Regions from separate parts of the Paenibacillus pasadenensis genome, predicted to be linked through region 2. Evidence: predicted binding sites of a transcription regulator. Region 2 holds the regulator's gene; the other holds the start of a gene.
The links. Region 2 encodes LexA, which represses DNA repair genes until DNA is damaged. Its sites were predicted from a motif close to CGAACATATGTTCG; they were not measured.

Region 1: the regulator LexA is predicted to act here: its motif matches at 1,824-1,837, upstream of recA (recombinase RecA).

What each region holds. Positions count from the first base shown of each region.
Region 1 covers NZ_NFEZ01000004.1:2,935,190-2,940,435, reverse strand. Annotated here, with positions in the region: gene pgsA (CDP-diacylglycerol--glycerol-3-phosphate 3-phosphatidyltransferase) at 1-346, shown strand, start outside; gene B8V81_RS22270 (competence/damage-inducible protein A) at 426-1,673, shown strand; gene recA (recombinase RecA) at 1,912-2,976, shown strand; gene B8V81_RS22260 (regulatory protein RecX) at 3,079-3,762, shown strand; gene rny (ribonuclease Y) at 3,945-5,246, shown strand, end outside.
Region 2 covers NZ_NFEZ01000004.1:2,610,652-2,615,897, forward strand. Annotated here, with positions in the region: gene B8V81_RS20810 (alpha-N-arabinofuranosidase) at 1-873, shown strand, start outside; gene B8V81_RS25550 (DUF6171 family protein) at 937-1,149, shown strand; gene B8V81_RS20820 (hypothetical protein) at 1,326-1,904, shown strand; gene lexA (transcriptional repressor LexA) at 2,067-2,690, opposite strand; gene B8V81_RS20830 (LysM peptidoglycan-binding domain-containing protein) at 2,970-3,380, shown strand; gene B8V81_RS20835 (DUF896 domain-containing protein) at 3,539-3,733, shown strand; gene B8V81_RS20840 (aldo/keto reductase) at 3,735-4,733, shown strand; gene B8V81_RS20845 (hypothetical protein) at 4,798-5,246, shown strand, end outside.

The DNA.
Region 1 (5,246 bases), 320 kb from region 2:
TCCGCTGGCGGACAAGCTGCTCGTCGCGGCCGTCCTCATCTCGCTCGTGCAGATGGACAAGCTTTCCGCGTTCATCGCCATCGTCATCATCAGCCGCGAGTTCGCCGTGACGGGCCTGCGCCAGGTCGCCCTGCTGGAGGGCGCCGTGCTTGCGGCAAGCACCTGGGGCAAGTGGAAGACCGGCATCCAGATCGCGATGATCATCGCGCTGCTGCTCAACAACTTCCCGTTCGCGCTGGTGGACATCCGCATGGATATCATCCTCAGCTGGGCGGCTGCGCTGATCACGATCTGGTCCGGCATCGACTACTTCGTCAAGAACCGCAACCTGATTCCCGTCGAGTAGCTTACAAGGTCTCTTTCCTTTTCGGGAAAGGGACCTTGTCCGTTACCGACAGCCCAATCCACGACAGGAGTGAAGCGCTGTGAAAGCCGAAATCATCGCTGTTGGAACGGAACTGCTGCTTGGACAGATCGTCAATACGAACGCACGCTATCTTTCCCAAGGACTCGCCGCCCTCGGCATCGACGTCTTTTTCCAGACGGTCGTCGGCGACAACGCCGCCCGCATCCGTCAGGCGATCGATACGGCACGCTCCCGCGCCGACCTGCTGCTGTTCACCGGCGGTCTCGGGCCGACGATGGACGACCTCACCAAGGACGTGCTCGGCGACTATCTCGGGCGCCGGCTCGTCGTCCATGAGCCGACGATGGAGGCGATGGAGCGGTTTTTCGCTTCCCGCGGAAGCCATATGGTCGAGAGCAACCGCCGGCAGGCCAACTGGATCGAGGGCAGCGCGGCGCTCGAGAACGACGCGGGGCTTGCCGTCGGCAACGCGCTGGAGCAGGACGGAACCCGCTATATCCTGCTTCCGGGTCCGCCCAAGGAAATGATGCCGATGTTCGAGGGGCCGGCGACGCGCTGGCTGCTGGCGGAGCTCGGAGCGGGGGCTCCGCTGCATTCGCGCATCCTGCGCTTCGCCGGCATCGGCGAGTCGCGGCTCGAGCATGAGCTGATCGACCTGATCGAGAGCCAGAGCGATCCGACGATCGCTCCGTATGCCAAGGAAGGCGAGGTGGCGATCCGCCTCTCCAGCAAGTCCGCGGACGAGGCGCAGGCGCTGGACCGCATCGAGCGGATGGCGCAGCAGATCCGCGAGCGCCTCGGCGCCCATATCTATGCCGAAGAGGACATCTCGCTCGAAGAGGCGGTGCTGCGGCGGCTGCGCACGAGGCGGATGCGGGTCAGCGTGGCCGAGAGCTGCACGGGCGGCCTGCTGGCCGAGCTCATCACCGGCATCCCCGGCAGCAGCGGCGAGTTTCTCGGCGGCATCGTCACCTATACGAATACGATGAAGCACAAGCTGCTAGGCATTCCGCTCGCCCAGCTGGAGGGGGCGGACGCGCCCGGAGCGGTGAGCGCCTCCACCGCGGCGCTGATGGCGCAGCGGGTGGCGGAGACGACCGGCAGCGACTGGGGCGTCTCGATTACCGGCGTCGCCGGGCCGGGCTCCTCCGAGGGCAAGCCGATCGGGCTCGTCTACATCGGCATCGCCCGCAAAGGCGGGGAGGCCGAGACGCATGAGCTGAATGCGGGCGGCAATCGCGACATGGTGCGCATCCGCGCCGCCAAGCACGCGCTTTACCGGCTCTGGCTGGCGCTCCAGGAATAGCCGCGGCGGCCTTGCGCTGGCCGGCTCGGATCGCGTACAATAAAGGCAGTTGACGGAAGAACCGCAGCGAGTCGGACCAGCTGCGGTTCTTTGTCTTTTTTCGGGGCTGCGGCGGGACTCGGGGAGGGACGGAGCGCGCTTCAAAAAAAGCGAATGTATGTTCGAAAAAAGTCTTGGCAAACGGCTTCAAGTAGACTAGAATAGAACTATAAATCGACGAACGAAGGATGTGGATCTCTTGTCAGATCGCCGCGCAGCTTTAGATATGGCGCTTCGCCAGATTGAGAAACAATTCGGAAAAGGCTCCATCATGAAATTAGGCGAGTCCGCCCAGCTGGCCGTTGAAACGGTCTCCAGCGGCGCCCTCGCATTGGATATCGCGCTCGGCATCGGGGGCTTCCCTCGCGGCCGCATCATCGAAGTCTACGGACCGGAGTCGTCCGGCAAGACGACCGTCGCCCTGCACGCGATCGCCGAAGTGCAGCGCACGGGCGGACAAGCCGCCTTCATCGACGCGGAGCATGCGCTGGATCCGCTCTACGCCAGCAAGCTCGGCGTCAACATCGACGAGCTGCTGCTGTCCCAGCCGGATACGGGCGAGCAGGCGCTGGAGATCGCCGAGGCGCTCGTGCGCAGCGGCGCCGTCGACATCATCGTCATCGACTCCGTCGCGGCGCTCGTGCCGAAGGCCGAGATCGAGGGCGAGATGGGCGACTCCCACGTCGGCCTCCAGGCGCGCCTCATGTCGCAGGCGCTGCGCAAGCTGTCCGGAGCGATCAGCAAGTCCAAGACGATCGCCATCTTCATCAACCAGCTCCGCGAGAAGGTCGGCGTCATGTTCGGCAACCCGGAGACGACTCCGGGCGGACGCGCCCTGAAGTTCTACAGCAGCGTGCGGCTGGACGTGCGTCGCATCGAGAGCATCAAGCAGGGCACCGACGTCGTGGGCAACCGGACCCGCATCAAGGTCGTCAAGAACAAGGTGGCGCCTCCGTTCCGCCAGGCCGAGCTGGACATCATGTACGGCGAAGGCATCTCGCGCGTCGGCAGCATCATCGACATCGGCGTGGAGATGGACATCGTGCAGAAGAGCGGCGCTTGGTTCAGCTTCAACGGCGACCGTCTCGGCCAAGGACGGGAGAACGCCAAGCAGTTCCTCAAGGACAACGAGCCGATCGCAAGCGTGATCGAAGGCAAGATCCGCGAGGCGCATAACCTCAATGCGGCTGCGGAGCGCGCCGCCGGCGCCGAAGTTTCGAAGGACGAGGCAGACGAATTCGAGGAGCTGGAGCTCGACGTCTGATTGTTTACCGCTCTGCGAAGTAGCGGCATGACCAAGCATCCCTGATGGAGTCGGGGGTGCTTTTTTCTTCATTAGAATCGACGAGGAAGGGGAGCGGCGTAGATGGAGGAGCAGGAAAAACGGATCACGCGCGTAGAGCAGGACGACAAGAAGCCGTCTCTCTACTGGATTTATCTCGAAGGCAGCGAGGAGCCGGAGCTGTCGGTGCATGAGGATATTCTCGTCAAGTACCGGCTGCTCAAAGAAACGCTCATCGAGCCGAAGCTGATGGCGCGGATCGCGGAGGAGAACGCTCGTTACCGGGCGTATGCGGCGGCCGTCTTCTACGCCGGCTTCAAGATGCGGACGTCGAAGGAGATGTCCGCCTATCTCAAGCGCAAGGAATTCGAAGAAGAGGATATCCGCTATGCGATCGAGCGGCTGCAGCAGGAGCGGGTCGTCGACGACCGCGACTATGCCCGCATGTTCGCCTCCCAGCGTCTGCGGAGCAGCCAGAAGGGCAGCCGCCTCATCCGCATGGAGCTCGAGCAGCGCGGCATTCCAAAGGAGACGGCGGGACGCGCGGTCGAGGCTCTCGACGACGAGGAAGAACGGCGCGCCGCGCTCAAGGCCGGAGAGAAGAAATGGCGGAGCCTGAAGGGAGAAGAGCGGGACAAACGGATGAAGCTGACCGGATTCCTGCTGCGGCGCGGATTCCCGAGCGATCTCGTGCGGGAGACGGTCCGGCAGATTCAGGACTCGGCCGAGGGCGAGGACGACGCCGACGGGGGCTGGCTTGACAATTGATTTTGCGGAAAGCTACAATAATAAAGCATCCATCTGGCATGGGATGCCTTTCCTTCCGTAAATGGGTTCAGGTTTTTTGTCTCCATTTCTACAGTCGTAAAGCACGGTATGGAACCGAATGGCAACAATTGAATATCATTCCCGGCTGATGCCTTGGTGAATGCAACGAGGAGGTGAACAAGATGAACCCCATTTGGTGGATCTTGATCGTTCTCGTTGTTGGCGCGATTACCTTTGGGATTGGTTACTTCGTCCGAAAGTCGTTTGCCGAGGCTAAGATTTCCAGCGCTGAGCAGGCCGCGCTCCAGATCGTCGAACAGGCGAAGAAGGAAGCGGATGCGTTGAAAAAGGAAACGGTGCTGGAAGCGAAAGACGAAATCCATAAACTCCGTTCGGAAGCGGACAAGGACATTCGGGAGAGACGCAATGAGAATCAGCGTCTTGAAAGGCGCTTGCTGCAAAAAGAGGAGTCTTTGGATAAGAAAATTGAGGCACTCGAACGCAAAGAAGAATTGGTAGCCAACAAGGAGAAACGAATCGAGGAAACGCAAGAGCAGATTGATTCCATCTACCGGCAGCAGCAGAGCGAGCTGGAGCGGATCTCCGGCTTGACTACGGAGGACGCGAAGACGATCATCTTCAACAACGTGGAGCAGGAAGTCCGCCACGAGACGGCGCAGATGATCAAGGAGCTGGAGCAGCAGGCGAAGGAAGAAGCGGACAAAAAAGCCCGCGACATCATTTCCCTGGCGATCCAGCGCTGCGCGGCCGACCATGTCGCGGAGACGACGGTATCCGTCGTGACGCTGCCGAACGAAGAGATGAAGGGCCGGATCATCGGCCGCGAGGGCCGCAACATCCGCGCGCTCGAGACGCTCACCGGCATCGATCTGATCATCGACGATACGCCGGAAGCGGTCATCTTGTCCGGATTCGATCCGATACGCCGGGAGATTGCCCGTACAGCGCTCGAGAAGCTCGTCGCCGACGGCAGGATCCATCCCGCCCGAATCGAGGAGATGGTCGAGAAATCCCGCCGCGAGGTGGACGAGCGGATTCGCGAGTATGGCGAGCAGGCGACTTTCGAGGTCGGCGTGCATGCGATCCATCCGGATCTGATCAAGATTCTCGGCCGCCTGAAATATCGGACGAGCTATGGCCAAAACGTGCTGAAGCATTCGATGGAGGTCGCTTATCTGACCGGCCTGATGGCGGCCGAGCTGGGCGAGGACATCACCTTGGCCAAGCGCGCCGGCTTGCTGCATGACATCGGCAAAGCGCTCGACCACGAGGTCGAGGGCTCCCATGTCGAGATCGGCGTCGAGCTGGCCCGCAAGTACAAGGAGCATCCGGTCGTCATCAACAGCATCGCGTCCCATCACGGCGATTGCGAGGCGACTTCCGTCATCGCGATGCTCGTCGGAGCCGCGGACGCGCTGTCGGCCGCCCGTCCTGGAGCCCGCCGCGAGACGCTCGAGACGTAT
Region 2 (5,246 bases):
GCTTGCGGCGCGAATTCCGACGACTATCGCTGGACCGAGGTGCTCATGCGCGAGGCGGGACGATTCATGGACGCGCTGACGCTTCATTACTACACGCTGCCGCGCGACAGCTGGCAGGACAAGGGCGACGCGACCGGCTTCGACGAGGCGGAGTGGTTCTCCACGCTCCGGAAGTCGCTCCGCATGGACGAGCTGATCACGCGCCACAGCGCGATCATGGATCAATATGATCCGGATGCCCGAGTGGCGCTCATCGTCGACGAATGGGGAACCTGGTACAACGTCGAGCCGGGCACGAACCCGGGCTTCCTGTATCAGCAGAACACGATCCGCGACGCGCTGGTCGCATCGCTGACGTTCCATATTTTCCACGAGCATAATCGCCGCGTGCGGATGGCGAACATCGCGCAGACGGTCAACGTGCTGCAGGCGGTCGTACTGACGGAGGGAGACAAGGCGCTGCTGACGCCGACTTATCATGTGTTCGACATGTACAAGGTTCATCAGGATGCCGAGCGGCTGGATCTGCAGCTGACGAGCGGCAGCTATCGCTTCGGCGAGGAAGAGATTCCGGCGGTCAGCGGAACGGCGACCCGCGACCAGGAAGGGAACGTCCACATCAGCCTCTGCCATCTCGATCCTCATGCTTCGGCAGAGACGACGCTGTCTCTGCGCGGCCTGCAGGATGGCGGCAGCTGGTCGGGCCTCGTGCTCGCCGGAGACAGCATCGACGCGCACAACACGTTCGAGCATCCGGAGCGCTTGCGTCCGGAGGCGTTCGACGGCTTCAAGCGGCAGGGCGAGGAGCTGGTCGTGACGCTGCCGCCGATGTCGGTCGTGACGCTGAAGCTGAGCGCGCCGGCCCAAGCCTGACGCAGCATGGCCGATACCGACTGCAAGGGCTGCCGGGAAGGCTACCGGGTGACCGAGGCGCAGATGCAGAGGCTGCTTGCGACGTCGGCATTCGCCCCGGACAAGCGGGTCGAGGCGGCGACCTATGAGCGCCGCCTCGAGGCCTGCCGATCGTGCGCGAAGCTGGAGGATGGAGTCACTTGCCGGGCCTGCGGCTGCATCATGCCCGTTGTCGCCTGGCTGCGAGCGCGCGAATGTCCTTTGCCGGGGCAGCGGCGCTGGGCGAGCGAGCCATAGCGGCGACGGGCAGTTAGACGGGAGGAACGGCTCCGGCAGCTTGGACCGGGCGATCGGGCAGGATCGCCGGTTCGGCTGCGGAGCCGTTTTTTTTGCTGCCGTCCTTCCGGTCTATCGCTCTCGACGTCCGCATATGCTGAGTCCGAGAGAATCGGCAACGGAAGGGAGTGACATGCATGAGCTCGTCCCGCAGGCGGGTCCCGCCCGGACCGCTGCCGCCATCGGCGCTATCCCGAACGGCCGGCGTCATGCTGCCGCTGTACCGGGAGTTCCTGCGCAGCAGGAAGTTCGCCGAACGCTGGTGCGAAGCGGTGCGCGAGGCGGATCTCGACACGCTGCTGAAGCTGCTCGGCCGGTTCGTGCCGCGCCGGGACATCCAATCGTTCAGCACGAACGGCATCGGCTTTTTCGCGGATGTGCGGGTCGCGGAGCCGTTCGGGCATTATACCAACGCGACGACGATCGTGCCCGGCATGGCGCAGTTCACCTTTCAGCCGGAAGCGCTGCGGCTCATCAGCCGTGCGATCCTGCCGCTTTATCGGAGGCTGTCGTCGAATCCGGCCTATGCGCGGCTGGTCGCGCTGGCGGTCAGCCGCAGCGACGAGGGGAGGCTGAAGCGCCTCGTGCTGCCTTATGCCCGAAGCCGCTATCTTGCCGGCATCCATATCGAGAGCGCGGGCTTTTATATGAGCTTCAAGCTGCCGGGAAGCCGCCTCGTCTATGTGAATGAATTTTTCCAGGAGAAGCTTCGTTGAACGCCGCCTCGGCATCGCGAAAAACGAGAACCTTTGACAAAAAAGCGCGCACTCTGTCGGAGTGCGCGCTTCGTTGAATAAGGGCGGAAGCGGCTGGGTAATGAAGGAAACTCGGCGCCGTCAGGCCTCTCGGGACGAGCGGCCGGAAAAGGGCGGACAAGCTCAGTGGATGTCGCGGAACAATCCGATCACCTTGCCGAGGATGCTGACATTTTTGAGCCGGATCGGCTCCATCGAGGCATTTTCGGGCTGCAGGCGGATGTGGTCCTTCTCTTTGTAGAAGGTCTTGACGGTGGCCTCGTCATCCTCCGTCATCGCGACGACGATGTCGCCGTTGGTCGCGGAGGACTGCTGGCGGACGATGACGTAATCGCCGCTATGTATGCCGGCCTCGATCATGCTGTCGCCGATGACGCTGAGCATGAACACGTCATGGTCGCCGACGAAATGGGCCGGGAGGGGGAAGTACTCCTCGATGTTCTCCGTAGCGGTGATCGGCATGCCGGCCGTGACCTTGCCGACGACCGGAATCTTGCTGACCGCGGTCGGGAAGGGCAGCTCCGTCGGGGAATCGCCGTCAAGGATCTCGATCGCGCGCGGCTTGGTCGGGTCGCGGCGGATCAGGCCTTTCTTCTCCAGGCGGTCGAGATGGCCGTGGACGGTCGAGCTGGATGCCAGCCCTACCGCTTCGCCGATCTCGCGGACCGAAGGCGGGTATCCCTTGTCGCGGACTTCGTTTTTGATGAAGTCGAGAATCGCCTGCTGGCGGTTGGACACTTTAGACATCGCACTCACTCCAAGAATAGGTATAGTAGACCATACGCGTTTTCAAAAGTATACCACAGAACCCGAGTTCGTACAAACATAAGTTCGAGAAACAGCTGTTCGCCCGATCGATCGCAGGAAAGGGAACAAATGTTCCAAAATGCCGTTGACGGAAACAAGCGTTCGTGCTAATCTGAAGCCAGAACAAATGTTTGGGGAGTGGATCTCATGTTGACATTATCGGGATACAGCAGTCCAAAACAAGCCGCATCTTCGCCGTGCGACGGCGGGCTCTCGCCCATGACCTCCGAAATGGACCGCGCCGCGAGCCAGCTCCGCCGCGCATCCTCTGCCCGTGCCGGCGCCGGGCCGCGGCGTGCCGCCGCGAGCCGCGAGCGGGCTTCGTTCCGGCCGGCTTCCTCATGGACGGTCCGCCGCCTGCTGCCGTGGACGGTCTCGGCGCTGCTGCTTGTCCTGCTTCTCGTCAGCCTCTGGGGCGTCGGCGGAGCCGAGGGAGCCGAGATCGCTCCGGCAGGACCGGACGAAGGAACCGTAGTCGTGACCGCCGGCGATACGCTCTGGTCGATCGCCTCCGCTCATGCCATCGCCGCCGATACCCGGGAGGGCGTCTACCGCCTACAGAAGCGCAACGGCCTCGCTTCCCCGTCGATCGAGCCAGGCGACACGCTCATCATTCCGGCTACCCGCTGACCTTCAGCCTATGCTGCGGCCTCCCCCCATAATGAGAGACTCCCCATTCAGCCCTCCGGCCTCCGCCTGAGGGCCGGGCTGCTTTCTTGACATGTCTTCCCTCATCGTTCAAAGTGAGAAGGAAAAGCATTTTTCGGTCGAGGGGGGAGGAATCGGAAGTGGATATCAATGCGCTGATCAACCGGATCAACGAGCTGTCCCGCAAGGATAAGACGATCGGACTCACGCCCGATGAAGTCATAGAGCGCACCCGCCTGCGCAAGGAATACCTGGACAATTTCAAGCGCAATTTCAGGCAGCAGCTGGACAGCATCGAATGGACGGACGGACCGGAAAGGGAGAAGGAGGAATAGCATGGAATACCGTCTTCTTGGCCGCAGCGGCCTCGTCGTCTCGGAGCTGTGCCTCGGGACGATGACGTTCGGCCATACCGCGTCGGAATCCGACAGCGCGCGCATGATCGAGGAATTCCGCGAGCAGGGCGGGAACTTCCTCGATACCGCGAACGTATATGTGCAGGGCCGCTCGGAGGAGATCGTCGGACGCGCGATCAAGCCGTATCGGGACGAGATCGTGCTCGCGACGAAGGTGCGGATGCGCACCGAGCCCCATGTCAACGGCGTCGGCTTGTCCCGCAAGCATATCGTGCAGAACGTAGAGGCAAGCTTGAAGCGGCTCGGCACGGACTATATCGATCTTTATCAGGTGCATGTGTGGGACCGCCTCACTCCGCTCGACGAGACGCTGCGCGCGCTCGACGATCTCGTGGCCGCCGGCAAGGTGCGCTACATCGGCTGCTCCAACTATCTCGCCTGGCAGATGATGAAGGCGCTCTCCATCAGCGATGCGAGGGGATGGTCGCGCTTCGTAAGCGTGCAGCCTCAATACAGCCTCGCCTGCCGGGACATCGAGCGCGAGCTGGTGTCGCTCAGCCTGGAGGAGAATGTCGGCATCATTCCGTGGGCGCCGCTTGCAGGGGGCTTCCTGACCGGCCGCTACGGCAAGGATAAGCCGGCGGAAGGCCGGCTGTCTCGTCCGTCGGGAGAGAGCGCATGGGAGCTGCGGGCGACCGACCGCAACTTCGCCATCCTGGACAAGCTTCAGGAGATCGCCGAGGCGGCGGGGCGGACCCCGGCCCAGACGGCGCTGCGCTGGCTTATCCAGGCGCCCGGCGTCGTCTCGCCGATCTTCGGCGCCAGCACGCTGGAGCAGTTCCGCGACAACATGGGCGCCGCGGGCTGGACGCTGCCGCCGGACGCCTGGTCGGAGCTGGACGAGGCGAGCCGCCTGCCGGACGATTATCCGACGCGCTTCATCCGCAAGTTCGAACGCGGCCTGATCCCGGCCGAATGACGAGCGGGCCGCGCGCGGCCCTCTTCAACGAGTAGAAAAGAATTCTAGATGGAGGTCATCCGATTTGTCACGCTCCTGGGAACGCAAGGTGCGCCGGAATTCGGCGCAGCTCAACAAGAATTTGAAAAAAAGAGGCATCGATCCGATCGCGGCGAAAAGCTCTGCCGCCAGCTCGAGCGCGACGACGCGCTTCAAGGGCCGCAACTTCATCTCGCCGATCCTGCTGCTGCTGTTCGTCGGCGCCTATACGCTGCTGATGCCGATGCAGGATCAGGGAGACGGCACGAGCCAGACGATGAACTGGTTTGTCGTCGCCGCATACGCGTTCCTCGCGCTGATGTTCTTCGTGCGGCGCCCGTACCTGCAGGTCGGAGCGGATCATGTGCAGACTCGCCGCATGATGGGGGACAAGCGTCTTGGCAAGGATGAGATCAAAAGCATCATGGTGCAAAAGGGATATGTCGTCATCCAGCCGGCCAAAGGCGGCAACTGGGTGTTCTCGCGCTTGATGAA